Regions from separate parts of the Micromonospora sp. NPDC000663 genome, predicted to be linked through region 2. Evidence: riboswitches for the same ligand, from Rfam matches in the RefSeq annotation. Region 2 holds a riboswitch; each other region holds the start of a gene.
The links. A riboswitch is a leader RNA that binds a small molecule or an ion and turns the genes downstream of it on or off. The one in region 2 is predicted to bind S-adenosylmethionine.

Region 1: linked by a shared signal. The riboswitch ahead of ACFY1S_RS09930 (aminotransferase class V-fold PLP-dependent enzyme) and the one ahead of ACFY1S_RS07370 (ABC transporter substrate-binding protein) in region 2 are both predicted to bind S-adenosylmethionine.
Region 3: linked by a shared signal. The riboswitch ahead of thrC (threonine synthase) and the one ahead of ACFY1S_RS07370 (ABC transporter substrate-binding protein) in region 2 are both predicted to bind S-adenosylmethionine.

The regions. Positions count from the first base shown of each region.
Region 1 is NZ_JBIAYR010000002.1:272,491-282,705, forward strand. It holds gene ACFY1S_RS09910 (FAD-binding oxidoreductase) at 1-1,062, opposite strand, end outside; gene ACFY1S_RS09915 (DUF4031 domain-containing protein) at 1,131-1,415, shown strand; gene ACFY1S_RS09920 (metal-dependent phosphohydrolase) at 1,387-2,043, opposite strand; gene ACFY1S_RS09925 (aromatic acid exporter family protein) at 2,150-3,385, shown strand; gene ACFY1S_RS09930 (aminotransferase class V-fold PLP-dependent enzyme) at 3,401-4,660, opposite strand; SAM riboswitch class IV at 4,707-4,827, opposite strand; gene ACFY1S_RS09935 (PrsW family intramembrane metalloprotease) at 4,851-6,338, shown strand; gene ACFY1S_RS09940 (hypothetical protein) at 6,351-6,518, opposite strand; gene ACFY1S_RS09945 (co-chaperone GroES) at 6,600-6,938, opposite strand; gene ACFY1S_RS09950 (AI-2E family transporter) at 7,097-8,383, shown strand; gene ACFY1S_RS09955 (ATP-dependent DNA helicase) at 8,532-10,215, opposite strand, start outside.
Region 2 is NZ_JBIAYR010000001.1:1,546,952-1,557,166, forward strand. It holds gene ACFY1S_RS07350 (BTAD domain-containing putative transcriptional regulator) at 1-351, shown strand, start outside; gene ACFY1S_RS07355 (Na+/H+ antiporter) at 456-2,030, shown strand; gene ACFY1S_RS07360 (amino acid ABC transporter ATP-binding protein) at 2,059-2,790, opposite strand; gene ACFY1S_RS07365 (amino acid ABC transporter permease) at 2,787-3,566, opposite strand; gene ACFY1S_RS07370 (ABC transporter substrate-binding protein) at 3,612-4,541, opposite strand; SAM riboswitch class IV at 4,813-4,924, opposite strand; gene ACFY1S_RS07375 (amino acid transporter) at 5,010-6,950, opposite strand; gene corA (magnesium/cobalt transporter CorA) at 7,180-8,307, shown strand; gene ACFY1S_RS07385 (hypothetical protein) at 8,323-8,613, opposite strand; gene ACFY1S_RS07390 (2'-5' RNA ligase family protein) at 8,722-9,237, opposite strand; gene ACFY1S_RS07395 (DinB family protein) at 9,316-9,825, shown strand; gene ACFY1S_RS07400 (NAD(P)-dependent alcohol dehydrogenase) at 9,836-10,215, opposite strand, start outside.
Region 3 is NZ_JBIAYR010000002.1:249,115-259,329, forward strand. It holds gene ACFY1S_RS09810 (alpha/beta fold hydrolase) at 1-2,399, shown strand, start outside; gene ACFY1S_RS09815 (ABC transporter permease subunit) at 2,399-3,265, shown strand; gene ACFY1S_RS09820 (DUF4232 domain-containing protein) at 3,260-3,862, opposite strand; gene ACFY1S_RS09825 (MerR family transcriptional regulator) at 3,946-4,329, opposite strand; gene ACFY1S_RS09830 (MFS transporter) at 4,424-5,464, shown strand; gene ACFY1S_RS09835 (DoxX family protein) at 5,959-6,408, shown strand; gene ACFY1S_RS09840 (ArsR/SmtB family transcription factor) at 6,528-6,833, opposite strand; gene ACFY1S_RS09845 (DMT family transporter) at 6,925-7,893, shown strand; SAM riboswitch class I at 7,961-8,096, shown strand; gene thrC (threonine synthase) at 8,107-9,393, shown strand; gene ACFY1S_RS09855 (GNAT family N-acetyltransferase) at 9,646-10,215, shown strand, end outside.

The DNA of each region.
Region 1 (10,215 bases), on a different contig from region 2:
ACGAGGCACCGCCACGTCGTCGATCACCAGGCCGCCGTTGCCCCCGGGGTAGGCGTCGGCGGCGAACTTCTCCATCGCCGGGTGCGCCAGCCTGCGGGCCTGCAACAACGCCGCCGCCTCCACCGCGTCGGTGGCCGCGTACACCTCGTCGGCGCCGGCCGCCTCGCACACCTCGGCCAGGCCGGCCAGGTCGTCCGCCGCCCGGGTGCCGGTGTCCGCGGCGGCCAGCAGCAGGGCCTGCGCGTCCGTCCGCAACCCCATCGGCTGGTACGCCTCGATCGCCCGCAGGTGGGTCTGGTCCAGCAGTTCCAGCAGGCTGGGCGTCAGCCCCCGGGCGGCGATCTCGGCCACCGCCGTGCCGGCGGCGGCCGTGGACGGGAAGACCGCCACCATGGTCAGCGACTCGGCCGGGGCGGGCCGCAGCGCCACTGTCACCTCGGTGATCACCCCGAGGGTGCCCTCCGAGCCGACGAAGAGCCGGGTCAGGTCGTAGCCGGCCACGCCCTTGGCGGTACGCCGGCCGGTGCGCAGCACCTCACCGGAGGCGAGCACGACCTCCAGGCCGAGCACGTACTCGGTGGTCACGCCGTACTTGACGCAGCACATGCCGCCGGCGTTCGTGGACACGTTGCCGCCGATCGTGGACGACTCCCACGAGCCGGGGTCCGGCGGATACCACAGCCCCTGCTTGGCCACCGCCCCCGCCAGGGTCGCGTTGACCACCCCGGGCTGGACCACGGCGATCCGGCTCACCGGGTCGATCTCGCGGATCTCGTCCATCGCGACGGTGCTGAGGACCACCGCGCCGTCCACCGCGTTCGCCGCGCCGGCGAGGCCGGTCCGCGCGCCCTGCGGCACCACCGGTACGCCGTGTCGAGCCGCCGCCCGGACGACCGCGACCACCTGCTCGGTGGTGCGGGGGCGGGTCACCACCAGCGGGGTGCCGGCGGCGCAGAGGTCCGCCTCGTCCCGCTTGTGCATCAGCAGCAGGTCCGGGTCGGTGAGGACGGCGTTCTCGCCGAGCGCGGCGCGCAGGTCGTCGAGGAGTCCGGTGGGGGCCATGCAGCCGAGGCTAGGTCCCCGGCCGCCGATCATCAACATGATCCACTGCGCGGGATAGCGTGGATGCCATGCTCTACCTGGACCGGCCTGCCTGGCCGTGGCGCGGTCGGCTCTGGTCACACCTGATCAGCGACGTCTCGTACGCCGAGCTGCACGCCTTCGCCGAGGCGTTGGGCGCGCCCCGGCGCGGCTTCGACAGGGACCACTACGACATTCCCGCCGACCGGTTCGCGGCGGCGGTGTGGCTCGGTGCCCGGGTGGTGCCGAGCCGGGAGCTGGTCCGGTTGCTCCGCGACGCCGGTCTGCGCCGCCCGAAGCACCTGGTCAGCCGGCCCGCACCGGTGGGTCGGTGAGCGCGGCCAGCTCGCGGCGCAGGTTGTCCCGGGCCGGGCGCTCCCAGTGGGCGGCCAGCGGCGGCAGCCGGAACAGCGCGGGCAGTTCCAGCAGACCGGTAAGCACCGCCGCCCGTCCGGCCCGGAAGGCCGGCTCCGGTACGTGCGCGTACTCCCGCCGGATGGTCGCCGCGTAGCTGTCGTACGCCTCAGGCGGTGTGGCCAGCACGGCGAGGTCCGCGTCGCAGAGCAGCGCGCCGTCGCGGTCCTGCGGTGTCACCGCGTGCCCGGCGGTGAGCAGCACCAGGCGGTGTACCTCGGCCACGGCGGACGCGGGCACCCCGAGCCCGGTGAGCACGCTTGTGGCCAGCGCGGCGCTGTCCCGTTCGTTGGCGTCGCCGGAGGCCCGGGGGTCGTAGACCGCGTCGTGGTACCAGGCGGCGAGCCGCACCAGGTCGACCCGGCCGGCCAGGTCGGCGTGCCGGTCCACCACGTCCAGGACGGCGGCCAGGTGGGTGAGCGTGTGGTAGTGCCGCTGCGGCTCCCGCCAGCGGTCGAGCAGGTGCTCCCCGGCCCGCGTCACCGCCGGCCCGGGCCGCGCTCCGGCACCCTGGGCCGCCACCCGCCACCGGTCCAGCAGATCAGCCACCGCCCGATTCTGTCGCATCCGCCCGCGACGCGCGGGACCTGAGGATTCAGCGGGCCCGCCACGGGTAGTCGCGCCCATGGCCGTGGCCCGGGACAAGCGACCACCGATGGTGCGGCGTACCGCGCTGCGCGATGGGCTGGTGGACATCGACGGCGCCCGGATCGCCGAGGCCACCGAGGAGCTGCGCCACCGCAGCCGGGCCACCCTGCACGACCGCCTGCACCGGGTGCGGATGGCAGGTGGACTGGCCGTGCAGGCCGGTCTCGCGGCCGGCCTTGCGTACTTCGTCTCGCACCGGCTGCTCGGCAACCCGCAGCCGGTCTTCGCGCCGATCTCGGCGGTCGGCACCCTCGCCGCGTCGGTCGGCCAGCGGTTCCGCCGCACCGTGGAGCTGATCGTCGGGGTGGGCGTCGGGGTGTTCGTCGGTGACCTGCTGATCTACTTCCTCGGCACCGGCGCGTGGCAGCTCGGCCTGGTGGTCACCGTGGCGATCCTGTTCACGATCTTCGCCGGGGCGAGCGTCGCCATCGTCATCCAGGCGGCCGCCACGGCGGTGCTTATCGTGACGCTGAGCCCGTCGACCCAGAACCTGGAGATCCCCCGCTTCGTCGACGCGCTCCTCGGCGGTGGGATCGCCTTGCTGGTGACGGCGGTGCTGCTGCCGCTGAACCCGCTACGGGTGATCAACCGGGCTGCCCGGCCGGCGCTGGACCTGCTCGCCGTCCAGCTCGACGCCACGGCGGACGGGCTGCGCAACCGGGACCGGGCAGCCGTCCAGCGGGCACTGGACCGGCTGCGCGACAACAAGGAGGAACTGGCCACCCTGGCCGAGGCCATCGAGGGGGCGAAGGAGACCGCCACGCTGTCACCGGCCCGCTGGCACCGCCGCGACGAGCTGACCCACTACGCGGAGGCGGCCGACCCCATCGACCGGGCGATGCGCAACAGCGGCACGCTGATCCGCAGATCGGTCACCCTGATCGAGGACGACGAGCCGATACCCGACCCGATGGCGGACGGGATCGGTCACCTCGCCGAGTCGGTGCGGCTGCTCAAGCGCGAGTTCGCCGCGGGCGAGACGCCGGAGAAGGCCCGGGAGCGGTCCCTGCGCGCCGTGAGCGAGGCCGGCCGGGCGTACGGCGCGGGGGTCGGTTTCTCCGGCAGCGTGGTCATCGCCCAGATCCGCACCACGGCCAGTGACCTGCTGGTGGCCTCCGGAATCGAGCAGGAGGAGGCGAACCGGTGGATCCGAAGCGCCTTCGGCGAGCAGGAACGGCCCATCGGTGAACCGGCCGAGCCGGGCGGCGCACCGAAACCGCCTACCGCCCCGCCCGTCGGCTGAGCGGGGCCGCGCACCTCACCCCAGCTCGGCGAGCGCCGCGAGGAGCCGGTCCACCTGGTCGACGGTGCTGCCCAGGCCGATGCTGGCGCGCAGCGCGGTGGCCGGCAGGTCCCGTCGACCGCTGCGCCCGGCCGCCTCGGCGAGCAGCCGCCGGGCCAGCGGGTGGGCACAGAACAACCCGTCGCGTACGCCGATCCGGTGCTGGGCGGCCAACCGGGCCGCCACCTCGGCGGAGTCCCACCCGGCGACCACGAACGAGACGATCCCGACCCGGGGAGCGTCCGGGCCGAAGGTGCGCAGCTCCACCACGTGCGGCAGGGCGGCGACCCCGGTGCGCAGCCGAGCCAGCAGCGCCTGCTCACGGGCCGCCAGCGCGGACCGGTCCGCCCCGGCGAGCGCCGTACACACCGCGGCCAGCGCCACCGCACCGAGCAGGTTCGGGGTGCCACCCTCGTGCCGCGCCGGGCCGGTCGTCCAGGTCACGTCGTGGGTGGCCGGGCCGACCCGGCTGGTGGCGCCCCCACCGGCCAGGTACGGCGGGGCGGCGTCCAGCCAGTCGGCCCGGCCGATCAGCACACCCGAGCCGAACGGGGCGTACAGCTTGTGACCCGACACGGCCAGGTAGTCCACGTCGAGCGCGAGCATGTCGACCGGCTCGTGCGGGGCGAGCTGCGCGGCGTCGAGTGCGATCCGGGCCCCGTGCCGGTGGGCGACCCGGGCCAGCTCCGCGACCGGCCACCGTTCCCCAGTCACGTTGCTGGCCCCGGTGACCGAGACCAGCACCGGCAGCGCCGGACTGCTGTCCCGGCGCAGCTCGGCCAGGGCGGCGGCGAGGGCGCGTACCGCCCCGGCGGGGTCGCTGGGCACCGGCAGTCGTACCGAGCCGCGCGGCCAGGGCAGCAGGTTCGCGTGGTGCTCGCCGGCGAACGTGACGACAGTGGTGCCGGCGGGCAACGCCCGGCCCAGCAGGTTGAGCGCGTCCGTGGTGTTCCTGGTGAAGATCACGTGGTCGTCGGCGCGGGCTCCGAAGAAGTCGCCGACCGTCTGCCGAGCCTGCTCGTAGGCCAGCGTGCAGCGCCGCGACAGCGCTCCCGCGCCCCGGTGCACACTCGCGTACCAGGGCAGTAGCTCGGTGACCGCGTCGGCCGCGACCCGCGCGCACGGCGCGCTTGCCGCGTAGTCCAGGTTGATCTCGCCGGGTACGCCGAGCACGTCGAGCGGCGCGGACGCCGCCGTGGGCAGGGCGGGCAGCGAGGGTACGAGAGTGACGGACACGCCGGAACCTCCGGGGTCAGGGACCCCGGGTGCGGCATCGGGACGGGGTCCGCGCTTGCCCAGCACACCGATCGGGCTGGGCCCGGTCATCACCCGGGGCACCCCACCGCGAACTCGACGAGGGTTGCCGGCCAGCAAGCCGGGGCTTGACGCTGGCGCTCGTGACCTGCCCGCAGCATAGCGGCTGCCGATGCGACCGGACCAGCCGGCGGCGGATGGCTACGCTGACCGCATGGCCGACACCCCGCCCGGTTCACCCCTGCCGTCGACGCCGCCCGTGCCCGCCGCTCAGCCCGCTGGCGAGGCGCCCCGGATGCCACTGCGCCGGCTCGGCTGGCGGCGGTTCCTGGTGCTGGCCGGGGTGGTGCTGTTGATCGCCGCGTGCGCGGTGTTCATGGTCTTCACGCTCGGCCAGTCACTCGGCGCGCGGGCCCTGCTGGTCGGGGTGGTGGCCGCCATCCTGCCGGTGCCGGTGCTGGTCGCCTGCTTCCTCTGGCTGGACCGGTACGAGCCGGAACCCCTCAAGTACCTGATCTTCTGTTTCGCCTGGGGTGCGTTCGTCTCCACGGCCGCCTCGCTCACCGTGAACGAGTTCGCCGCCGGCCGCTTCGCCGACTGGGGCCTGCCGGCCGCGCTCACCGGAGTGCTCGTGGCACCGTTCATCGAGGAGCTGACCAAGGCGCTCGGCCCGATCCTGCTGCTGGTGTTCCGCCGCCGGGAGTGGTCCGGGATCACCGACGGGCTGGTCTACTGCGGGCTCTCCGCGGTCGGCTTCGCCATGGTGGAGAACATCCTCTACCTGGGCGGGTACGGCTACGCGGCAGGCGCCGACCGCTACGGTCCGGCGACCGGCACCCAGCAGGTGATCGCCATCTTCATCGTGCGGATCCTGCTGTTCGGGTTCGCCCACCCGCTTTTCACCTCGATGACCGGTGTGGGGCTGGGTGTCGCGGCCCGGACGGCGGACCGGCGGGTCCGCGTGCTGGCGCCGGTCGCCGGTCTGCTGCTGGCGATGATGCTGCACGGCACCTGGAACCTGCTGCCCACGCTCACGCAGGCCACCGGCGAGGCGATCATCATGCTGTACGGCTTCCTGGGCCTCATGGTGCCTGTCTTCTTCGGCATGGTGGGGCTGGCGGTGTGGCTGCGCGCCTGGGAGGGGCGGCTCACCGAGCGGACGCTGCCGGACTACGTACGCGCCGGCTGGCTGACCCCGCCCGAGGTGGCCGCGCTGAGCAGTCTCGGGCGTCGGCACGCGGCCCGCAGTTGGGCCCGTCGGGTCGGCGGGGACGCCGGACTGCGGGCGATGCGTGGGTACCAGTTCGCGGCGACCCGGCTGGCGCTGCTGCGCGACGGGACACTGCGTGGCCTGGACCGCAAGCCCGCCGACCAGGAACGGTCGGCCCGGGAGGAGCGGGAGTTGCTGGAGGCGATCGGGGCGTACCGGTCGTTCTTCGTGGGTCGGGACCCGCAGGCTCCGGTGGGGGTCTGGGACGGCAGCCGCTACCACCTGCGTTTTCCGGACGGCACGCAGCGCCCGGTGGACGCGCCGGACGAGCCTGTGGTGCCGATCCCTGTGGTGCTCGCTCCCGCGCAGCCCACGCCCCCGGTCGGGTACGCGCCTCCCGGCTGGCCCGGCATGCGGCAGGCCGCGCCGTGGACGCCCGGCCAGCACTGAGACAGCGGGGGGTCAGGTCATCAGGGTGGTGAGGAAGTCACCGAGGCCCTGGGCCATCGCGACAAGCGCGGCGCCGATCGCCTTGAACATCTGCGCGGCCCCGTCCGGCCGGAACGCCATGAAGTAGATCAGGAACGCGACGCCGCCCCAGGTCAGCAGCTTCTTCACGAATACCGGCATCGTCCCTCCCCAGGGCCACGGTCGCCGGATGGCTTCCCGTCGTGCCGCGCGGCAAACGGTGCGCGGCGGGGAGGAGGAGCGTCAGAGGTACAGGCCTGTCGAGTCGTTCTCGATCCGCTCGGCGGCCACGGCGTGCACGTCCCTCTCGCGCAGCAGCACGTAGCCACGGCCGTGCAACTCGACCTCGGAGCGGTCGTCCGGGTCGAAGAGCACCCGGTCGCCGGAGACGATGGCGCGGACGTTCGGCCCCACCCCGACGGCGGTGGCCCACGCGAGCCGTTTGCCCACGGCGGCGGTCGCCGGGATGACGATTCCCGCGGTGGAGCGGCGCTCGCCCTCGCCGCCCTCCATCCGTACCAGCACACGGTCGTGCAGGAGGCGGATCGGCAGGCCGGCGTCGAGATCCTGGTCGGCGGTCACGACGCAGACGCTACCGTGTCGGCGACGGCCGGCCTCCGGCGGTTACGTCGGGAGGCCGGGGGGCAATGTGTGGCGGAACTGCCCTACGGTGTCGGGAACGGACGTATGCTGTCCGACCTGTCGTCGTGGGCGGACCGTTCTTCTGCCAGGAGGTGCGCTTGAGCCGCTTCGAGCGGGTACGCGGGCGGCTCCGCCGCGCCTACCAGTCGAGCCGGGAGCCGGTCCCCGCCGACCAGGATGCTCCGGAGCCGGCCCGGGTGGCCTCGCCGTCCGCGCCGGGGCCGAGCGCGCCGGCGAGCGCCACTGTCGTCGGCGCGGAACCCCAGGTGGACCTGCACACCTCCACGTCCAGCCGGGACGACGCCGACGTGCCGCACGGGCTGCGGATCGCCGCCGCCTGGTGCTGGCGGTTGATCGTGATCGGGGTGGTCGCCTGGGCCCTGCTGCGGATCGTCGGCACGATCAAGATCGTGATCATCCCGCTGGCTGTCGCGCTGCTGCTCTCGGCGCTGCTCGCGCCGGCCGTCGGCTGGCTGCTGCGGGCCCGGCTGCCCCGGTCGCTGGCGACGGCGGTGGTGCTTGTGGGCGGCCTGGCGGCGGTGATCGGCACGCTGACGCTTGTCGTGAACGAGTTCATCCGGGGCGTGCCGGAGCTGAGCGAGAAGTCCTCCGAGGGTGTCCGGCAGATCCAGAACTGGCTGAAGACCGGCCCGCTGCACCTCTCCGACACCCAGCTCGACCGCTACATCGACGAGGCGCAGGCCTGGATCAACGACAACACCTCGAAGTTCACAAGCGGCGCGCTGAGCACCGCCGCGACGCTCGCCGAGGTGCTGACCGGCACCATCCTGGTGCTATTCGCGACGTTCTTCTTCCTGCGCGACGGCAACCGGATCTGGCGCTTCCTGGTCCGGCTGCTGCCGGTGGCCGCCAGGTGGAAGGTCGACGACGCGGGCCGCGCCTCCTGGCAGACGCTGGGCGCGTACGTCCGGGCGACAGTGCTCGTCGCCTTCATCGACGCGGTGGGCATCGGCATCTTCCTGGTCGTCTTCGACATCCCGTTCGCGTTCCCGCTGGCCGCGCTCGTCTTCCTCGGCGCGTTCATCCCGATCGTCGGCGCGACGCTCTCCGGCGGCGTGGCGGTGCTGGTGGCGCTTGTCGACAGCGGCCCGGTCACCGCGCTGATCATCCTGGGTGCGGTGATCGGTGTGCAGCAGGTCGAGGGGCACGTGCTCCAGCCGCTGATCATGGGTCGGGCGGTGGCTCTGCACCCGCTCGCGGTGATCATCGGGATCGCCGCCGGTGTGGTGCTCGCCGGCATCACCGGCGCGCTGGTCTCCGTTCCCCTGATCGCCGTGCTGAACACGGCGGTGCGGCGGCTGGCCGCGCGGACCGTGCCGGACACCCCGCCCGATGCCGTGGTGGTCGCCGCCCAGGCCCCCTAGGGACCGGCGCCGCGCCGCCCGCGCCGCACCCCGGTCAAGATCGTGCTCGATCCTCGAAGTAGTGGCTTCCTCCCCGGGAGGAGGCCACTACTTCGTTGTTGGTGCGCGATCTCGACCGTCGGGGCGCTTGTCGCGCGGGCAACGCGCGTCAGGTCGTCGCGAGGCGTTGCAGGGCGCCGCGGGCCACCTCGGGACGGGTCGTGTACCAGAACGGCGGCAACGAGCGACGCAGGAACGGCCCGTAACCGCGGGCGGTCTCCAACCGCGAGTCGAGGACGGCGACCACGCCCCGGTCGCCGGTCGCCCGGATCAACCGGCCCACGCCCTGGGCCAGCCGCACCGCGGCGATCGGCACGCTCACCGCCGCGAAACCCGAGCCGCCACCCGCGTCCACGGCCGCCGCCCGCGCCGCCGCGAGAGGCTCGTCCGGTCGCGGGAAGGGCAGCCGGTCGATGACCACGAGCTGGCAGGCGTCGCCCGGCACGTCCACCCCCTGCCAGAGCGACATCACGCCGAACAGGCAGCTGGACCGCTCCTCCCGGAACCGGCGCACCAGCAGCGGCAGCGCCTCCTCGCCCTGCAACAGCACAGGCAGGTCGGTCCGTGCGCGCAGCAGCTCCGCCGCCTGCTGCGCGGCCCGCCGCGAGGAGAACAACCCGAGGGTACGACCACCGAGCGCCTCGACCAGCCCGAGCAGTTCCTCCCCGGCCGCCTCGGGCAGGCCGGAGACACTGGGCCGGGGCAGGTGTGCGGCGACGTACAGGATGCCCTGCCGCGCGTAGTCGAACGGCGAGCCCACGTCCAGCGACCGCCACCCCGGGCCCTCGGTCGCCGGGATGGTGGTGGGGTCGGCCAACCGGCGGCCCGGCGTCTCGGCGGCCGGGCGACCCGCCCCGGTGCGGGCGGCCAGCGAGGCGGCCGCCGGGGACGCCGGGACCGGCGGCGCGTCCAGCCCGAGGGCACGGGCCACCGTGTCGAAGCGCCCACCGAGTGCCAGGGTCGCCGAGGTGGCGACGACTGTGCGCTCGTCGTACAGGTGGGTGGCGAGGGTGCCGGCCACCGACAGCGGCGCGACCACGAGTGCCCGACGGCTGCCGCTGTCGTTCTTCTCCACCCAGGCCACGTCGTGCTCGGCCTCCTCCAGCAACCGCTGTGCCGTGGTGGAGAGGTCGTCGAGCGCTGCCTTCGCCTGCTGCTTGCGGACCGGGTCCGGATCGTCGGACTTGATGTCGCCTATCGCGTCCAACGCGCTGCGGGTGGCCGCGTCGAGCAGTGTGCACGCCTCCCGCAGCGGCGCCGGCAGGCCGGCGGTGAGCCGCCCGGCGGGCGCCTCGGCCAGCCCGACCGCGAGGGCGTCGCCGGCGGCGGTGAGCGCCTCGGCGGTCTCCGGTCGCAGCAGCGGGCGGGCCCGCCGGGTCGACCTGTCGATCAACTCCGGCACCAGCTCCGCCTGCGCCGCCGAGGAGACCCGATCGGCCAGCTCGTGCGCCTCGTCCACGATGAGCAGCTTGTGAGGCGGCACGATGTGCCGGTCCGCGAGCATGTCGACCGCGAGCAGGCTGTGGTTGGTCACCACGATGTCGGCCTCCCGGGCCCGGGCCCGGGACGCCTCGGCGAAGCACTCCTGCCCGAACGGGCAGCGGGTCGCGCCCACGCACTCCCGGGCCGGCATCGACACCAGCCGCCAGGCCTGGTCGTCGACGCCCGGGTCCAGCTCGTCCCGGTCGCCGGTGGCGGTCTTCTCGGCCCAGTCGCGTACCCGTTCGATCTGCTTGCCCAGACGGCCCGCCTCGCCGAGCCACTTCGTGCCGCCGCCGGGGCGGGCGGCCGGA
Region 2 (10,215 bases):
CCGCACGAGCCGTGGGTCCGCCCGCTGCTGCTTGTCGCCGCCGGTGACCGGACCGCGGCCGGGGAGGCCCTGCGGGCACTGCCGCCGGGGCCGCACGACCTGCTGCGCGAGGTCCGCCTCTGTCTCGTCGGCCGGGCGGCGCGGCTGCTCGACGACCGGGTCACGATGGACCGCGTCCACGCCGAGCTGCTGCCCGCGGCCGGGGAACTGGCCGCGGGCAGCGGAGTGCTCACCGTCGGTCCGGTGGCCGGGCACCTCGCCGACCTCGCGGCGGCGCTGGGTCGCCACGACGAGGCGGGCCGGCACCGTCGTACCGCCCGAGCGGTGACCGCCCGCGCCCGCGCCGCCTGACCCCACCGCGACTTGCGGACTTTCCGTCGGAACCGGCCGGTGGGTGCGGTCAGATGGAGGCACCGACGCGTCCGCCGTCGGCCCGGGGATCGAGGGGGTACGCCGTGCAGGGGCTCGTCCTGATCGTGGTGCTGGGCGTCACCGTCCTGGTCGGCACCACGCTCGGCGGCCGGTACCGGGTCGCGCCGCCGGTGCTGCTCATCGGGTTCGGGGTGCTGCTCGGGCTGGCGCCGCCGCTGTCCGAGTTGACCCTGGAGCCGGACCTGGTGCTGTTGATCTTCCTGCCGGCGATCCTGTACCGGGAGAGCCTCACCATCAGCCTGCGCGAGATCCGGGCCAACCTGCCCGTGATCGGTCTGCTCGCCGTGGTGCTCGTGGTGCTCACCATGGTCACCGTGTCGTTCACCGCGCAGGCGTTCGGGGTGAATCCCGAGGCCGCCTGGGTGCTCGGCGCCGTCCTCGCGCCGACGGACGCGGCGGCGGTCACAGGTCTGGCCAAACGGTTGCCCCGCAAGCTCCTCACCACCCTGCACGCGGAGAGCCTGATCAACGACGGCACCGCGCTCGTGGTCTTCGCGGTGGCCGTGGGGCTGCTCACCCAGAGCGCGGATCCGGGCGTGCTGGGCATCGGCGAGGAGTTCGTCGGGGCCAGCGTCGGCGGCGTGCTCGCCGGCCTGCTGGTGGGCTTCGCCGTGGTGCTGATCCGCAAGCGGCTCGACGATCCGCTGCGCGAGGGCGCGCTGAGCGTGCTGACCCCGTTCGCCGCGTTCCTGCTCGCCGACTCGGTGCACGCCAGCGGTGTCCTGGCGGTGGTGGTCGCCGGGCTGGTGCTCGCCTACGCCGGTCCACGGGTGATCCGTGCCCGGTCCCGGGTGCTGGCGTACGCGTTCTGGGACCTGTCCACGTTCCTCATCAACGGCGGTCTGTTCGTGCTGCTCGGCACGCAGATCCCCCGGGCGGTGCGGGGCGTCACGAGCACCTCGCCGGCGAGGGCCGTGGTGATCGTGCTGGTGGTCACCGTGGTGGTCCTCTGCACCCGGCTGTTCTTCATCTACCTGACGTCCCAGTCGGCGAGACTGCGACGCCGCCGGATGGTGGAGCAGGGCGCGCAACCGTCGAGCTGGCGGGTGGGGACCGTGGCGGGCTGGGCCGGCTTCCGGGGCGCCGTGTCGCTCGCGGCAGCGCTGGCCGTCCCGACGATGACTGTCGCCGGTCGCCCGGTCGTCGAACGCGACCTGATCATCTTCGTGACGGCGCTGGTGATCGTGTTGATCATGCTCATCCAGGGCACCACCCTGCCGCTCGTGGTGCGCTGGGCGGGGCTGGCCGGCGACCCGGAACGGGTCGACGAGGCCCGGCGGGCCCGGATGCGCGCCACCGAGGTCGGCCTGGCCATGGTGCCCACGGTGGCCGCCGAGGTCGGCGCCGGGGAGGAGGCGGTGCGCCGGTTGCAGGCCGAATACCAGCGGCACCTGGACGACGTCAACGAGAGTGGCGGGGACACCGCCGAGGAACGCCGGCTGGAACGCGACCTGCGCCTGGGCGTCCTCGCCCACAAGCGCCGGGAGGTCACCCGCCTTCGCGACAGCCGGGAGATCGACGACCTCGTGCTGCTGGAGTTGCAGGCCGCGCTTGACAACGAGGAGATCCGGCTGCTGGGACGCGGATCCGGCGAGTGACAGTCGCCGGGCCGGTGAGCGAGGCTTCTCAGAGCACCTGCGCGAGGAAACGGCGCAGCCGGGGATGCTCGGCGCCCTCGAAGATCCCCTCGGGCGGGCCGGCCTCCAGCACCACGCCCCGGTCCATGAAGGCGACGGTGTCGGCGACCTGCCGGGCGAACCCCATCTCGTGGGTCACCACCACCATCGTCATCCCGGCGCCGGACAGGTCTGCCATCACCCCGAGCACGCCCTTGACCAGCTCGGGGTCGAGCGCCGAGGTGGCCTCGTCGAAGAGCATCACCTCGGGTCGCAGGGCCAGAGCCCTGGCGATCGCCACACGCTGCTGCTGACCGCCGGAGAGCTGCGTCGGCCGGGAGTTCGCCTTGCCGGCCAGCCCCACCAGCTCCAGTTGGGCGCGGGCGACCGCGTCCGCCTCGTCCTCGCCGAGCTTGCGCAGGCGGCGCAGGGCCAGGGTGATGTTGCGCAGCACGGTCATGTGCGGGAATAGGTTGAACTGCTGGAACACCATGCCGACCCGTTGGCGCAGCGCGTCCGGGTCGTCGCGCAGCACGCTGCGGCCGTCCAGCAGCACGTCGCCGCGGTCGGGCTCGATCAGCCGGTTGAGGGTCCGCAGCAGAGTGGACTTGCCCGACCCGGACGGCCCGATCACGCAGGCCGTCGCGCCGCGCGCCACGGTGAGGTCGACGCCGCGCAGCACCCGGTTCGGTCCGAAGGCGAGGTGGACGTCGCGCGCCTCCAGGCTCACCGAGGTGGTCATCGCCTGTCTCCTTCCGGGGCCCCGGCGAGCGCCGGGGTGTCGTCCTCGTCCTCGTCGACGGGTGCGGTGGCCGGCCGGCCGTGCCGCAGCCGCCTGTCGATCCAGTTGACGACGTGCGTCAGCGGGACCGTCAGCGCCAGGTAGAAGAGCCCGGCGAGCAGCAGCGCGGACTCGTTGCCGGTGGTGGCCGCGTAGTCCTGCCCGATCCGGAACAGCTCCCGCTGGCTGGCCACCAGCCCGAGGAAGTAGACCAGGCTGGAGTCCTTGATCAACGCGATGAGCTGGTTCACCCAGGCGGGCAGCACCCGCCGGATGCCCTGCGGGATGATCACCAGCCGCATCGCGTCGGCCCAGGAGAAACCCAGGGCGCGGGCGCCCTCCAACTGGGCGGCCTCCACCGACTGGATGCCGGAGCGGAAGATCTCCCCGATGTACGCCGCCGCGATCAACGACAGCGCCAGGATGCCCAGCGGGTACGGGTCCGGCCCCCAGATCTCCATGCCCAGCGGCGCCAGCCCGACCCCGATCAGCAGGATCGTCGCGGCGGCCGGCAGGCCCCGGAACACGTCGGTGTAGACCCGCGCCGGCCAGCGCAGCCACCGGGTACGGGAGATGCCGGCGACGGCCAGCAGCAGGCCCAGCACCGAGCCGAGCAGGGCGGCGGAGACCGCCAGGATCAGCGTGTTCGGCAGCCCGACGGTAAGCATCTCGGGCAGCGCCTCACGCATGGCGTCGGCGTCGAAGAACGTCTCCCACAGGGTGCTCAACGGATCCATCGGTCGCCTCTCCTGCCGCCCCGCTCGCTCGTCACCGGTTACCGCTCAGGACGCGGTCGACGCGGACGCCGACGGCGCCACCGACGCGGACGCCGACGGCGCCACCGACGCGGACGCCGACGGCGCCACCGACGCGGACGGCGCCGCGACCGCGCCGCTGCCCGGCGTGAAGTCCGCCGGGATCGGCCGACCCGGGTAGTACTGCGCCTGCAGACGGCTCCAGGTGCCGTCCGCGATGACCTCGTCGAGGGCCTTGTTCAGCGCCTCGCGCAGCTTGTCGCCGCCCTTGGCCACGGCGTACGCGGTAGGCGCCGGGCTGAGCTGCTTGGCCGCCACGGTGATCTTGCCGTTGCTGTCGGCTGCCGACTTCTCGCCGATCTCCGCCGGGGCGATCCACGCGTCGGCGGTGCCGGCCTTGAGCTGGTTGATCGCGCCGTTGTAGTCCGGCACCCGCACCGGGTCGAGTTGCTTGCCTGTGGCGTAGTCGTCCTGGACGGTGCCCTGCACCACCACGACCCGCTTGCCTGCCAACTGGTCGAAGCTGGTGATCGGCGAGCCGGCCGGGACGTCCAGGCCGAAGTAGCCGAAGTCGTAGCCGTTGCCGAAGTCGACTGTCTTCTTGCGCGCCTCGGTGATGGTGATCGAGGAGCTGCCGACGTCGAACTTGTGGTTGTTGACCTGGCTGAGCAGGGCGGAGAAGTCGGTACCGACGAACTCGACGGTCAGGCCGAGCTTGCCGGCCACCGCGGTCAGCAGGTCGTTGTCGAAGCCGGTGAACTTACCGTCCTTGAGGTAGACGTTCGGCGGGGCGTCGGTGAGCGTGCCGGCGCGCAGGACACCCGGCCGCGCCAGGCCGTACGGGTTGGCGGAAGCGTCGGTCGAGGCGTCGTCGCCGCAGGCGGTGAGCGCGGTCGCGGCCAGGATGGTGGCCGCGCCCAGGGCGGCGACACGGGTCAGGGCAGGAAGGAATCGCACAGGTCTCTCCGATGGGGTGCGCCGCGGCGGGTACGCGCCGCGGACGGTGCGCCCGATGGGCGTACCGCTGGAAAAGTGGTGTGAGAAGAGGGACGCGTCAGAGCGCGGCGCGGCGGCGACAGGCCGCGCTGCACATTCGCATCATGTCCACGTGCCGACGCCTGGTCAGTGCCGCCGAGAGGCGGCCGACGCGGAGATCCGCGAGGTCGGCCGGTGGGATGGAGCTGAGGATGCGCATACGGTCTCCCGGGTCTGTGCTGACCTGGGTGCCAGGCCACGCTTGCACCGACGTCCTGCCGGTGCCTGGTCTTCACCCGGGGCACCCCACCGCGGAGGAGGGTTGCCGGCCAGCGAGCCGGGGCTTCGCGCTGGCGCTCATGACCTGCGCCGAGGCTAGCAGCCGGCACCGGTGGGTCGTCCAGCCGTTATGACCACGCTCACCGTCCGCGAGGGCCGTCGACCGGCAGGTCAACCGGCGTGCACGTGCGGGCGGCGGCAAGGGTCGGGCTCCTGGCGGCGCAGGATCTCCCGGGTGACCGGGGCGATCGCGCCCTGCCCGAACGCCAGGTAGCGCAGCAGGTTGCGAACCGGCCCGCCCTCGGTCCACTCGAAGTAGATGTGGGGGCGACGCCGGCTCCGGTCGCGGATCTCCAGCAGCAGGGCGGCGAGCGCGCTGGGCACCGAGGAACTCGCCAGACTGAGCACCTGGTAGCTGTCGTGCGCCACGCTGCCGCGGACCAGCAGCGCGGTCTCGAAGTCCGACGGGTCGGTGACGTGCACCTCGACGAAGATGACGTCGCCGTCGTCGGGAAAGTCGTTGTCCGCCATGGTCTGGGCCAGCTTGGCGCGGTACTCGGCCGGGTCCCGGCGCTCCGGCTCGTGCGCGACGAGGCGGATCCGGCGGGCCGCCCGCTCGTCGATCATCCGGGCCGCTGCCGGGTCCAGCTCCACGTGGTCGACCCGCAGCTCGTAGGCCCGCATCAGCCGGGACAGCACCGACACCAGGATCATCCCGCCGATGAAACACGCCGCGATCTTGACGCCGTCGGGGCGTTGCACGACGTTCGCCACTGTCGTGTACACGAAGATCACCGCGATGGTCCCGAACGCGAGCGTCAGGCCCCGCTGCCGCCGTCGCCGCGCCGCGAGGGTCACCGCCGTCGCCGCCGAGGTGATCAACACCAGGACCCCTGTGGCGTACGCGCCGCCCTGCGCGTCCACGCTGGCGTCGAAGACCACAGTGATCAGGAACGCCACTGTGGTGAAGACCAGGACCAGCGGGCGTACGGCCCGGGCCCAGGTCGGAGCCATGCCGTAGCGGGGCAGATAGCGGGGTACGAGGTTGAGCAGTCCGGCCATCGCCGAGGCGCCGGCGAACCAGAGGATCCCGATGGTGGACAGGTCGTAGACGGTGCCGAACACCTCGCCGAGGTACTGGTGCGCCAGGTAGGCCAGTGCCCGGCCGTTCGCGGGGCCGCCCGGTTGGAACGCCTCGGGCGGGATCAGCACCGTGGTTGTCACGCTGCTGGTGAGCAGGAAGACGCTCATGATCGTCGCGGCGGTGGTGAGCAGCCGGCGCGCGCCCCGGATCCGCCCCGAGGGCCTGTCCTCGGAGTCCTGCCGGTCCCCCCGGATGTGCGGCATCACGGCCACCCCGGTCTCGAACCCGGACAGACCCAGCGCCAGTTTCGGAAAGACCAGCAGGGACAGTCCGACGACCAGCAGGGGGTCGCCGTGCCCGGTGGTCAGCGCGGTGCCCCAGTCCCCGACCGCGCTCGGGTGCGTCACCACCCGCTCCAACGCGACGGCGATCACCACCGCGTTCAACGTGAGGTAGACCGCCACCAGGGCGACGGCGATCCCGATGGCCTCGCCGAATCCCTTGAGGAACACCGCGCCCAGCAACGCCACCAGCAGCAGCGTGAGTGGCAGCTGGTGCCCCTTGAGCCCGGCGGGCAGGAACGGGTTCTCGTCGATGTGGGCCGTCGCGTCCGCCGCCGAGAGGGTGATGGTGATGATGAAGTCGGTAGCCGCGAACCCCAGCAGCACCAGCACGAGCAGCTTTCCCGGCCAGAAGCTCAGCAGACGGACCAGCATCGCTATCGAACCCTCACCGTGCGGGCTCTCCACCGCCACCCGCCGGTACACGGGCAGCGCGCCCAGCAACGTCACAAGCACCAGCACCAGGGTCGCCACCGGCGACAGCACCCCGGCGGCCAGCGCCGCGATTCCCGGCTGGTAGCCGAGCGTCGAGAAGTAGTCGACACCGGTCAGGCACATCACCCTCCACCAGGGGTGCTGCCGGTCCCGCCGCGGGCGGCCGTGCGGCCCGGGGTGCCGCCCGGCCCGCTCCGTACCGCCGCCGAGCAGCCAGCCGCGCAGCCGCCCGGCGCGCCTGTCGACCCGCACCGGCGCTTCCCCCGTCCTCCGCCCCTGCTCACCGCGAGTATCCGCCTGGTCGTACGCGCCCGTCCGCAGGTACGCCGAACCCGCCCGTGCCCGTCCGGCCGCCCCGGCGGGTCGGACGGGTTTCGGCCCCGGGGCAGGGGGGATCCAGCGCCTCCGGCGCCGCGCACCGATCCGCCCGCTCGGGCCGAGGCCTGCCGGACGCGGATGCCACCGGGGAGGGGAGCGGCTCATGGTCGGCGGCCGTCGCTTCCGCCCGGGTGGTGGCTTCGGCCGCCAGCTCGACGAGCACGCGACAGCCGTCGGCGTGCCGCCACCTCCCGCGCCGGCCCCGCCCACCGGCGGCATGGTGGAGAGTGCCGTCTACCTCAGGGGGCACCGGTTCGCCTCGCCGTCCGGCCTCGCCGAGACGTACCGCTGCCTGCAGGAGCGCGACGGCGCGATGGCCTGGATCGGGCTGTACCGGCCGGACATCGACCAGATCACCTCACTGGCGCGGGAGTTCCGGCTGCACGACCTGGCGGTCGAGGACGCGATCAACGCCCACCAGCGGCCCAAGCTGGAACGGTACGGCGAAACCCTGTTCGTGGTGCTGCGCGCCGCCCGATACGACGACAGGCGCGAGGAGGTCGAGTTCTCCGAGCTGCACCTGTTCATCGGGCCAGGGTTCGTGGTCACCGTCCGGCACGGCGAGGCGCCCGACCTGGCCGCCGTACGCCGTCGACTGGAGACCGACGCGCAGATGCTCGCCCAGGGCCCCGAGGCGGTCCTGTACGCGATCCTCGACCAGGTGGTCGACGGGTACGCGCCGGTGGTGGCCGGACTGGAGAACGACATCGACGAGATCGAGACCCAGGTGTTCGGGGGTGACCCGAACGCCAGCCGGCGCATCTACGGGCTCAGCCGGGAGGTCATCGAGTTCCAGCGGGCCGCCCGTCCGCTGCTCACCATGTTGGACGCGCTCGCGGCCGGCGCGGGCAGCTACGGCACCGACGAGGAACTGCGCAGGTATCTGCGCGACGTCACCGACCACCTCACCCAGGTGGTGGAACGGGTGGACGGGTTCCGGCACCTGTTGCAGAACATCCTCACCGTCAACGCCACACTCGTCTCGCAGCAGCAGAACGAGGAGATGCGCAGCCTCACCGCCGCCAGCTACGCCCAGAACGAGGAGCTGAAGAAGGTCTCGTCCTGGGCCGCGATCCTGTTCGCCCCCACCCTCATCGGCACGGTGTACGGGATGAACTTCGTCCACATGCCGGAGTTGGACTGGCGGTTCGGCTACCTGTTCGCGTTGCTGCTGATGCTGCTCGTGTGCGGCACCCTCTACCTGGTCTTCAAACGGCGCGGTTGGCTCTGAGCCGGTGCGTCGGGGTCACTCGATGCCGCGCAGGATGTGCCGCTCGTCCTCGCTGTCGTCGTCGCCCGCGGCGATCCGGCCGAGCAGCACCGCGGCGGCCCAGATCGTCAGTGGTGTGGCCGCCCCGGTCATCCCGCCGCCGGTCCGGTCGTCCCGGGTATGGCTCCGCTCCGTGCGCGGTGGCCTGCGCTGAGCCTGCATGGGGCCCTGCCTCTCCTCGTCGAAGCCGCCGCGGGCGGCGCGGGCGTAGGCCGCGCCGCCGGGCCGGTCGCCCGAGCGAGCGGGTCGCACCGGTACGGCAGCCATCTCGAACCATCCCACGCCCGGACGCGTCCGCACCGCTTCTTTTCGGTTTCCCGACTGCGGCCCGCCAAACCGGACATTCTCCGCTATCGTCCGCTTTCGGGTCGGCGATCAGGGCAGCGGGTGGGCGATCCCGCGCGCGTGGTCGGTGAGCGCCGCGCCGACCACTGTCGCGGCCACCGGCAGCACCTCCAGGCAGCGACGCACCGCGGCGGCCATCAGCACGTTCGGCACCCGCATGGACAGCGTGCAGTGCGGCACCCAGCGGCCCGGCTGGTAGTGCTCGGTCAGGGGGATGCCGGCGGCGGCCAGCCGGTCGTGCACCAGCCGGTGGTGCGCCAGAAGTTCCGCGGTGGGCGCCGGACCGAGCCAGAGCACCCGGCCGACGAACTGCCCGGCGTGTTGAAATTCGAGCCGCAGTGGGGCGGCCACGACCGTCCCGCGCAGCGCGGCGGCCACCTGTTCCGGGTCGAAGCGGGGCGCCACCGCGAGCGAGACGTGCGGGCGGTGACGCTGCTCCAGCAGCGAGCGCATGCTCTGCACGCCCTCGGCCTCCAGCGCGTCCCACAGCACCCGGATCCGGCGGGTGGCGTCCGGATCCAGGTACAACTCCAACGCCGCGACCACGTGATCACCGTAGCCGGCAGAGGTTTGATCGCCCGTGTCGGCGGTACCTGTTCGGAAACCGACCAGGAGGCGTGCGCCGTGGACGTGAGTGACCTGCTGACCGAGACGTACGACAGGCTGCCCGACCTCGTCCGCGCGGCGGTCGACGGCCTGAGCCCGGAGCAACTGCGCCACGAACCCGGACCGGGCGCCAACTCGATCGGCTGGCTGGTCTGGCACCTCACCCGCATCCAGGACCAGGCCGTCGCCGACCTGCTCGACGCCGAGCAGGTCTGGGTCGGCGGCGACTGGGCGGGCCGTTTCGGCCTCGCCGCCGATCCCGACGACACCGGCTTCGGGCACTCGCCCGCGCAGGTCGCGGCGGTGCGGCCGGAGAGCGCCCAAGCGTTGATCGACTACTACGGCGCGGTGTCGGGGCGTACCCGATCGTTCCTGGCCGGGTTGTCCCCGGCGGACCTGGACCGGGTCGTGGACGAGGCGTGGGACCCACCCGTCACCCTCGGCGTGCGGCTGGTCAGCGTGGTCGAGGACGATCTGCAACACGTCGGGCAGGCCGCCTTCGTCCGTGGCCTGCTCGGGGCCGACTGACCCGACGGGCTCAGGGCACGATCACCGCCCTGCCCTCCAGCGTGCCCTCGCGCATCTGGCGGTACGCGTCCGTGGCCTCGTCCAGCGCGAAGGTGGTGGTCTTCGGCCGGATCAGGCCGCGCGCCCCCAGGTCCAGCACCTCCACCAGTTCCGGTCGGCTGCCCCAGTAGGTGGTCGCGATGCTCACCTCGTACGGCACGGAGAAGAACGACACAGGCAGGGTGCCACCGCCGATTCCCACGATCGTCAGGTCGCCCACGGTACGGGCCACCGCCGCCCCGAGCGTCAGCGTGGCGTCCGCGCCGACGAAGTCCAGCACCACGTCGGCGCCCCGCCCGCCGGTGGCGTCCCGGATCTCCTCGGCCGCGCTCGGGCCGGAGGCCACCGTGC
Region 3 (10,215 bases), on a different contig from region 2:
CGGCCGGCGATCCGAAGGTCGGTGTGGTCGGCGGCTCGTACGGCGGCGGGTTGGCGTTGCTGCTGGCCGCCCAGGACCGTCGGGTCGACGCGATCGTCCCCATGATCACCTGGAACGACCTGTCCCGGGCGTTCCTGCCGGAGAGCACCGGCGGGGCGCCTACCGAGGGCGTGTTCAAGAAGGGCTGGGCCGGTCTCTTCTTCGGCGGGGGCGGCAACGTGGGCAGCGGCCCGGCCGGACTGTCAGGTGCGACGGCCGCCCAGCCGGAGGGCGCGCCGGCGTCGGCCGGACCGCCCAGCCCCGGCCCCGGTGCCGGCCCGGGCACCGGCCCCGGTGGCGCTCCCACCGGTGCCGCCGACCCGTCCTGCGGACGGTTCGCCGCCGACGTGTGCGCCGCGTACCTGCGGATCGCCACCACCGGCCAGGCCGACCAGGCCGCCGTGGACCTGCTGCGCCGCTCCAGCCCGGCGGGCGTACTGGACAAGATCAAGGCGCCGACCCTGCTGGTGCAGGGCGAGGCGGACACGCTCTTCCCCCTCGGCGAGGCGGACGCGAACGCGAAGGGCATCGCCGCCGCCGGCACTCCGGTGCGGGTCGCCTGGTTCACCGGCGGGCACGACGGCGGCGCCGGCCCCCGCTCGGACTCGGACCGGGTCAAGTTCCTGACCGTGCAGTGGCTCGACCACTACGTCAAGGGCGAGGGCGACGCGCCGGGCGACGACTTCACCTGGTCGCGGATCGCCGGCTTCGACGCGCTCGATCGGGGGCTTGTCGCCACCGGTTTCCGCCGCGCCGACTATCCGGGCCTCGCCGGCACCGGCCGCCGGGAGGTGGTGGTCGCCGGTCCGGCGCAGCCGATCGCGAACCCACCGAACGGCAACCCGGCAGCCATCTCCTCGATCCCGTTCGCGGGCGGGCTCGCCTCGCTGCTGGACGGGGTGGCCGGTGACGTCCCGGGCCAGCACGCCCGCTTCGAGTCGACGCCGCTGACCGAGGCGGTGGACGTGGCCGGCTCGCCCACCGTCACCCTGCGGGCCGCGTCGCCGACCGGCGAAGCGGTGCTGTTCGTCAAGCTCTACGACGTCGACAAGGACGGCGCGGCCACCCTGCCGAACGGGCTGGTCGCCCCGATCCGGCTCACCGGGCTGCCGCAGCGGGTGCAGGACGCCCGCCCGGTCACCGTGACGCTGCCCGCGATCGTCCGTCGGGTGGAGGCCGGGCACCGGCTGCGGCTGGTCGTGGCCAGCTCCGACCAGGCGTACACCACACCTGCCGCGCCCACCGTCTACAGGGTGGCGGCGGACGGCGCCGTCAGCCTGCCCACTGTCGACGGCGAGCCCATCCCCACCACGGCGACGGTCTGGCGCTGGGTGCTCGCCGGCCTGCTCGCGGCGATCGCGATCGGGCTCGTCGTGGTCGTGGCAGTGGTCCGCCGCCGGCACCGCCGCCAGGACCGTTCGGTGCATCCGGAGTACGCGGACACCCCGCTGGCCGTGCGCGCACTGCGCAAGGAGTACGCGGACGGCTTCGTGGCGGTGTCGAACGTGGACTTCGAGGTGCACCCGGGTCAGGTGGTGGGTCTGCTCGGGCCGAACGGGGCCGGCAAGACCACCACTTTGCGGGTGCTGATGGGGCTTACCCAGCCAACCGCCGGGGAGATCTACGTCTTCGGCCGGCGGCTGGTGCCCGGTTCACCGGTGCTGTCCCGGATCGGCGCGCTGGTGGAGGGGCCCGGCTTCCTGCCGCACCTGTCGGGGCTGGACAACCTGAGGGCGTACTGGAAGGCCACCGGGCGGCCGTGGGAGGACGCGCACTTCGACGAGGCGCTGGAGATCGCCGGGCTGGGCGACTCCGTGCACCGGAAGATCAAGAACTACAGCCACGGGATGCGCCAGCGACTGGCCATCGCCCAGGCCATGCTGGGCCTTCCCGAGCTGCTGGTGTTGGACGAGCCGACCGACGGGCTCGACCCGCCGCAGATCGCCGAGATGCGCCGGGTGCTCCAGCGGTACGCCACCGACGGCCGGGCGGTGCTGGTCTCCAGCCACCTGCTGGCCGAGGTGGAGCAGACCTGCACGCACGCGGTGGTGGTGAACAAGGGCCGCATCGTGGCGTCCGGGCCGGTGGAGGAGATCGTGGGCGAGTCGCCGAGTGTGCTGTTCGACGTCACCGACCCGGTGGCGGCGCGGGCGGTGCTGGACCGGCTGCACGGGGTGACGGTGCTGCCGGAGAGCGACGGTCAGCTGGTTGTCGACACCAACGGCACGGCCCGCAGCGAGGTGGTGGCCGAGCTGGTACGCGCCGGCATCGGGGTGGACCGGGTGGTGCCGCGGCGGCGCCTGGAGGACGCGTTCCTCGCCCTGGTGGGCGAGAACTCTCGGGGAAGCGGTGACCGCTGATGGTTGTCTCTGGCGCGGGTGAGGCACGCGGCTACCGGCCGTCGGCCACCATGCCGTTCGCGGCGGAGTTCCGCAGGCAGGCGTCGCGGCGGCGGACCCAGCTGGCGCTCGGTTTCATGGTGCTGCTGCCGCTGATCATCCTGATCGCGTTCCAGTTCAACTCCGGTGGCGACGACGACAACGGCAACAACGAGTTCGCCAGCCTGGTCGACCTGGCCACCTCGGGCGGCCTCAACTTCACCCTGTTCTCGATCTTCGTGTCGGCGTCGTTCCTGCTGGTGGTGGTAGTCGCGCTGTTCTGCGGCGACACGGTGGCGAGTGAGGCGAGCTGGGGGAGCCTGCGGTACCTGCTGGCGATCCCGGTGCCCCGGGCCCGGCTGTTGACGGTGAAGCTGGTGGTCGCGCTCGCGTACTCGGGTCTGGCCCTGCTGCTGCTGGCCGGCACGGCACTTGTCGCCGGCACCCTGCGCTACGGCTGGTCGCCGCTGCGCAGCACTGTCGCGGCCGAGCTGGAGCCGACCGAGGGGCTGCTCCGGTTGCTGGCCGTGCTGGGCTACCTGGCGGTCGTACTCCTGGTGGTGGCCGGGCTGGCGTTCCTGCTGTCGGTGACGACGGACGCCGCGCTCGGCGCCGTCGGTGGTGCCGTGCTGCTGTGGATCCTGTCGAGCATCCTCGACCAGATCACCGCCCTGGGCGCGCTGCGGGACTTCCTGCCCACCCACTTCAGCACCGCCTGGCTGGGGCTGCTCTCGACGCCCGTGCAGACCGACGACGTGGTACGCGGCTGCATCTCCGCGATCAGCTACGCGACGCTGTTCTGGGGGTTGGCGTTCTGGCGTTTCACCCGCAAGGACATCACCTCATAGCGGGGCCGTGCGCCAGGCGCTTACGCCGATCCGGCCCGTGTTGCCCACGTCGATCGGCCCGTCCGGGTCGACGTCCTCGGACGGCTGCCCGGCGGAGGGCGCGACCCGCAGGTACGCCCCTGCGGTGGCCCGCACGGTCGAGTCGGTGACGAGGTTGCGCCACAGGACGGTGGCGACGGCCCGCTCGCCCTTCTGCAGCGTGAGCTGCTGGGGCGGCTGATCGAACCCCGACGTGATGTCCCCGGCCCCGTTCACCACTCGCAGGATGATCGGTTCGCGCTCCTCGTTCAGGACCCACAGCACGGGGTAGCCATTGAGCCGGTAGGGGCGGTCACCGCAGTTGACCAGCTCTAGGCCGAGGGCGCGTAGCCCCATCGCCGCGTCCCCTCCGGTCGACCGGATGCGCACACCGGAGGCCGGGCAGTCGGCGATCGGATCGACGCTCGCCGACGGGGTGGGACTCGGGGATTTCGGCGGAGGGCCGGTGGGGTCTCCGCCCTGGCCCCGATGGTCAGCGGGCGTGCAGGCGGCGAGCAGAAGAGTCGCCGCGACCGCCGCGCTGGTCCGTCGCCGTGCTGCCGTGCGGAGGGAGATCATCCCCCGATCCTCGCTCATGCGGGCGTCCCGCAGCCGGCCGGCCCCGCAGCCCGTCCGCGTCGGCGTGCTCGTGCCGTGCTCGACTAACCGATGCCTTCGACGGCGCGCCGGAACTCGGGAGGTGCGGCGGCGATGACGGTGTCCAGCGCCTCCCGCGACGCCTGCAGATCGTTGATGGCCTGGATGATCCGCCGCCGCTCCTGGGTCAGGTCGGCCAGCATGACCGAGCAGGTCGGCACGAGCCGTTCGCCCTCCTCCCGGACACACGGCAGAACGGCGGCGATGGTCGTGGTGCTCAGGCCGGCGGCGAGCAGACTGCGGATGCGCCGCACCACGCCGATGTCGGCTTCGCTGTACTCCCGGTAGCCGCTGGGTCTCCGCTCGGGCTGGAGCAGGTGCTGCTCCTCGTAGTAGCGCAGCAGCCGCTCGCTGACGCCGGTCCGTCGGGACAACTCGCCGATCCGCATCGCGTTCCCCCGTCCGCGTGTCGATTGATGTGTGCTGGCTCACTCCGTCAAACGGTGGACCTTCACATCGATGTGAGACTTTAGCATCGCGGCCATGAGGAAGAACCTGCTGTCGCTGGCCGCGCTCTGTGTCAGCGTCTTCATCATCGGAACCGCGGAGTATCTGATCGCCGGCATGCTGCCGCAGGTCGCGGGGGATCTGCGGGTGTCCGAGGCCACCGCCGGACAGGCGGTGACCGCGTACGCCCTCGGCGTGGTGATCGGTGGCCCGCTCGTCGCGATGATCACGTCCCGCGTTCCGCGCAAGGGCCTGGCGATGGTGCTGGTACTGCTGTTCGCCGTGGGCAGCGCACTGTGCGCGTTCGCCGGATCGTACGAGATGCTGCTGGTCGGTCGGGTGGTCTCCTCGCTCAGCCACGCCGCCTTCCTCGCGGTCGCGGTCGTGGTGGCGACGACCCTCGTGCCGGCCGGGAAGGTCGGTACGGCGATCGCTGCCGTCGCGTCCGGCTTCACGGTGGCCACCCTGCTCGGCGTCCCGCTCGGCGCGATCCTCGGCCAGGCGGCCGGCTGGCGCGCGCCGTTCCTCGCGTTGACCGTGCTCGCGCTGCTCGCCAACGTCCTGCTGGCGGCCGTCCTGCCGCGACTCGACGCGCCCACCACCGAACTCCGCGACGAGTTGTACGTCGTGACCCGCAGGCCGGTGCTGCTGTCGGTCGCCACCGCAGCGGTCGCCTTCGCCGGCGTGACTGTCGTCTTCACCTACATCGCACCGCTGCTGACCAGGATCGCCCATTTCTCCGCGGCGACCGTCTCCGGGCTACTGCTGGCCTACGGCGCAGGCAGCCTGATCGGCAATGTCGCCGCCGGACGACTGACCGACCGGTCGGTGGGCGCGACGGTACGCGGTGTGCTCGGTTGCCTCACAGGTGTGCTTCTCATGATCCCGTTCGCGGTCGTCTGGCAGCCGTCCGCCGTGCTCGCCGTACTGCTCCTCGGCCTGCTCGGCACCGCCATCATCGCCCCGCTGCAGGCGATGATCCTGCATCACGCCGGTAATGCGCCGACCTTCGCCGTCGCCGTCAACGTGGGCGCGATCAACCTCGGCGCCGCCGCCGGTCCGCCGGCGGAGGCCTGATCCTGGCCGCCGGCGCCGTGCGCTGGTCCGGCCTCGTCGGAGCAGCCCTGAGCCTGACCGGTCTCGCCCTGACCTACCTGATCCTGCCGCGCGGCTCCCGCCGGCCTGAGTCCGCGCAACCGCAGCCGTCCGCCGCGACGACCTGAAGGAGTCCTCGACCGTTCCGAGGGCCGCGATCGTGTCGTTCACGGTGCCGGAGCCGGCAGGGTCATGAGGCGTACCGCCGGCGAAAGGGGTCGAGCCGTTCCCGTTCCGCCGGGGTCCTACGCCCCACAGGTGGGGCAGCTCGACAGGCGTCCTGATACCCCGACCTGCGCTGGGCGCAACTTGACAGGGTGTACGGCCGTCTCGACTCGCGGTACGTTCGGTGCGGGAGCGCTCCCACAGAGCGATATGTTTCAGCCTGGGATTATCCCACCAGCAAGGAATTTATTAACTTCGATACATTCTTGGCCCACCATTGAAGAGATCTGTCCCCTTCGATGGAGGTCTCAATGAACGTCTCTCGGCTCGGCGGGCCGACCCTGTCCCTGTTCCGCATCGTGATCGGACTGCTGTTCACGTTGCACGGCCTGTCCTCGGTCTTCGGGTTGTTCGGCGGCAACCCGATGACCGGCAAGGCGATACCGCTCGGCACCTGGCCGGGCTGGTGGGCCGCCCTCATCCAACTCGTCTGCGGCGCGCTGGTGCTGGTCGGGCTCTTCACCCGACCCGCCGCGCTTCTCGCCTCCGGCTCGATGGCGTACGCCTACTTCGTCGTGCACCAGCCCGACGGCCTGTTGCCGCTGCGCAACGGCGGTGAGCAGGCAGCGCTCTTCTGCTGGTCGTTCCTGCTGGTCGCCGCACTCGGCTCGGGCCCGTGGGCGCTCGACGCGCTGCTCTTCCGTCGTCGCGGCGAAGCACCGTCGCCGTCGGTGGCCGAACCCAGCCCCGTGTCCGTCTGACCGCACCCGTGTCCGCGCGGCGTCGGAGCCTCGACGAGGCGGCTCCGGCGCCGCGCCCGGGCGGGGGCACCGTCGACGTGCGGCCGTCGACGATCCAGCCCGGAGCCGAGGATGCGACGTCAGGCCGGCGGGCGTGGGGTGAGGACAGCGTCCAGCAGGCCTGGGTAGAGCTGGTCCAGCTCGTCGCGGCGCAGCCGCACGTAGCGGCTGGTGCCGGCAGCGCGCGTGCGGGTCAGGCCCGCCTCGCGCAGCACCTTCAGGTGGTGGCTGCGGGTCGCCTTGGAGACGCCGAAGTCGAGGGTGCCGCAGGCTGCCTCGCCGTCCTCGGCGAGTGCCCGCACCATTTGCAACCGCACGTCGTCCGCGAGTGCGGCAAGGACGGCGGTGACAGGTACGTCGGTCAGGTCGGGTTCGTGCGGCTCCATGTGACCAGTGTAACCGTTGTTCGACAATTGTCGAACAAGCTCCTACTGTCAGTTCCGTTGGTTCGACGATTCTCGAACATTGGAGCTGACGATGCGATCCCGCGCCGCCGCCTACCCGCTGCTCGCCGTGGTCGGCTGGGGAGTGATGTTCCCCGTCCTGGCCAGCGCGCTGACCCGGGTCGACCCGCTCAACCTCACCACCGCCCGATACCTGCTGGCCGCCGCAGTCCTGGTCGGCCTCCTGCTGCTTCGCGAGGGTGCCGGCGCGCTGCGCCACGGCGGCCGGGCGGTCGAGGTGGTGGTGCTCGGCGTCGTCGGGTTCGCCGGGTTCAACCTGCTCACCAACCAGGCCCTCGAGCACGCCGCCCCGCAGCAGATCTCCCTCTTCGTGGCCACCACCCCGGTGATCACCCAGCTCGTCCGGTGGGTCCGCGACGGCGTACGCCCCAAGCCCCTCCTGCTGGCCCTCTCCCTGGTGGCGCTTCTCGGCGTCGGCCTGGTGATCACCCGCGGCAGCCTGGCCGGTCTCGGCCAGTTCGGCCTCGGCGGCCTGATGATGATCGGCGCGGTGCTCGGCTGGGGCGTCTACACCCACGGCGCCAGCCGGTTCGGTGACTGGTCGCCGCTGCGCTTCACGACGCTTACCGCACTCTCCGGCACCGCCGCCATGCTCGTCGCGAGCATCGGCGCCGACGCCGTCGGCTGGCAGCACGCGCCGGCCGCCGCCGACCTCGTGGCGGTCGCCCCGCAGTTGGCGTACGCGGTGGTAGTGGGCGCCGTGATCGCCGTCCTGGCCTGGAACACAGGTGTGCAGCGGCTCGGTGCCGCGAACGCCGCGCTGTTCATGAATCTGGTCCCGGTCACCACGTTCGCGGTGCAGATCGCCCGTGGCTACCGGCCCGACCCGGTGGAGCTGGTCGGAGCCGCGATCACCATCTTCGCCCTGGTCGCCGCGAACCTGGCCAACAGGGCACGGACCCGGACGTCGTCACTGCCGCAGCCGACCGCCGTCACGGACCCGACAGCTGTGGTCGACCCCGTCGCGGTGGCCGCCCGCTGACCCACTCCCTGGGATGCCCGGTGGAGGCCACGGGCAACGTTGCCTAGACTCGACCGCACAACTGCATACCTCATCCAGAGGGGCTGAGGGATACGGCCCGACGACGCCCCGGCAACCACCCCGCGCGCTCACCGCTGAGCGACAGGCGGGGCAGGTGCCAATTCCGTCCCCGCCGCACCGTGCGATGCGGGGAAAGATGAGAGGACTCTCGACATGACGTCGACGATCGTCGCCCCCGGTATCGACACCTCCGCCAGCCCCGCCCGCGCCCTGGTCTGCCGCGCCTGTTCGGCCCGCTACCCGCTCGCCGCCCAGCACGCCTGCTACGAGTGTTTCGGCCCGCTGGAGGTCGACTACGACACCGCCGCCCTGGCCACTGTCACCCGCGAGCAGATCGAAGCCGGCGCGGACAACATCTGGCGGTACGCCGCGCTGCTGCCCGCCGGCCAGGACCCGGCCACCCGGGTCACCCTCAACCCGGGCCTGACCCCGCTGGTGGCGGCCCCGAACCTCGCCGCCGAGCTGGGCATCACCGCGCCGCTCTGGGTCAAGGACGACAGCGCCAACCCGACCCACTCGTTCAAGGACCGGGTCGTCTCGGTGGCGCTCACCGCCGCGAAGGCGCTCGGCTTCACCCGGTTCGCCTGCGCGTCGACGGGCAACCTGGCCAACTCGGTGGCCGCGCACGGCGCCCGCGCCGGGGTGCCGTCGGTGGTCTTCATCCCCAGTGACCTGGAGCAGGGCAAGGTCATCACCACCGCCGTCTACGGCGGCGAGCTGGTCGCCATCGACGGCTCGTACGACGACGTCAACAGGCTCTGCGGTGAGCTGGTGGAGACCGACGAATTCGAGGACACGGCGTTCGTCAACGTCAACGTCCGCCCGTACTACGCGGAGGGCTCCAAGACCCTCGGTTACGAGGTGGCCGAGCAGCTCGGCTGGCGGATCCCGGCGCAGGTGGTCATCCCGATGGCCAGCGGCGAACTGCTCACCAAGATTGACAAGGCGTTCTCCGAGCTTGTCGAGATCGGCCTGGTCGAGGCGCCGACCGGCGGCTGGAAGGTCTTCGGCGCCCAGTCGGCCGGCTGCAACCCCATCGCCACCGCCCTGCACGCCGGCACCGACACGATCACCCCGGTCAAGCCCACAGGCATCGCCAAGTCGCTGAACATCGGCGACCCGGCCGCCGGCCTCTACGCCCTGGAGGCGGTCCGCCGCACCGGCGGATGGATGGAGTACGTGGACGACGACGAGATCCGTGCCGGCATCCGTGACCTGGCCCGCACCACTGGTGTCTTCGCCGAGACCGCCGGTGGGGTCACCGTGGCGGTGCTGCGCAAGCTCGTCGAGTCCGGCCGGCTCGACCCGGCGGCGGAGACCGTCGTCTTCAACACGGGCGAGGGCCTCAAGACCATCGACGCGGTGGCCGGGCAGGTCGGGCCGACCCACCACATCAAGCCCTCCCTGCGCGCCGCCCGGGACGCCGGCCTCCTCGGCTGACCGCCCCGCCTGGGCGATCCGCCGGGTAACTGGGTTTTCGCTGTGAGTGTGGAAAACCCGCCGCTCTGGACTTGACGGCAGGAACCGGACGGCGCAAGATGCTCCGTGCGGGAGGGCATTTCGCCGGAGACTTTTGAAGTTCTTGCGACCCAACGCCGGAGGCGTTGTGCGAGTGTCCCTCCCGACCACGTCCGATCGGGCCAGCGAGTAAATCGCTGGCCCGATCGCTTTTCCGGTGCCAGTCTCGCCCGCATGAGCATCACGATCGCGTCCTTCGACGGCACCGACCGGGCCGCGGTCGACGAGGCGTACCGGATCGGCGCGGCGGCGGGCGACGTCGACGTGCCGGACCTCCCGCCGTTCTGCCGGCGTCGCTTCGACGCGCTGTTCCACACCCCGATGCCCGGCACCGAGTCGCTCTGGGCGCTGGCCCGCCTGGACGGCGTACCGGCCGGCTACCTCCAGCTGGACCTGCCCTACCTCGACAACACCGAGAACGCCACCGCCGATCTGACGGTGCATCCGGAGCTGCGGCGCCGGGGCGTCGGCCGGGCCCTGCACGAGTACGGGGTACGCCTGCTGCGCGAGCGCGGACGTAAGCGGGTCGTCGCGATGGCCGTCTCCGCGCTGCCCGACGGGCCGGCCCGAAGCGTCGCGGGCGACGCGTTCGCCGCCACCACGGGTGCCCGGCCCGCACTTGCCGAGGTGCGTCGGCGTCTCGCGGTCGCCGACATCGACCGGATCGCGTTGCGGACGGCGCTCGCCGAGGCCACCCCGCGGGCCGAGGGCTACCGGTCGGTCTGCTGGCAGGGCTCCACCCCG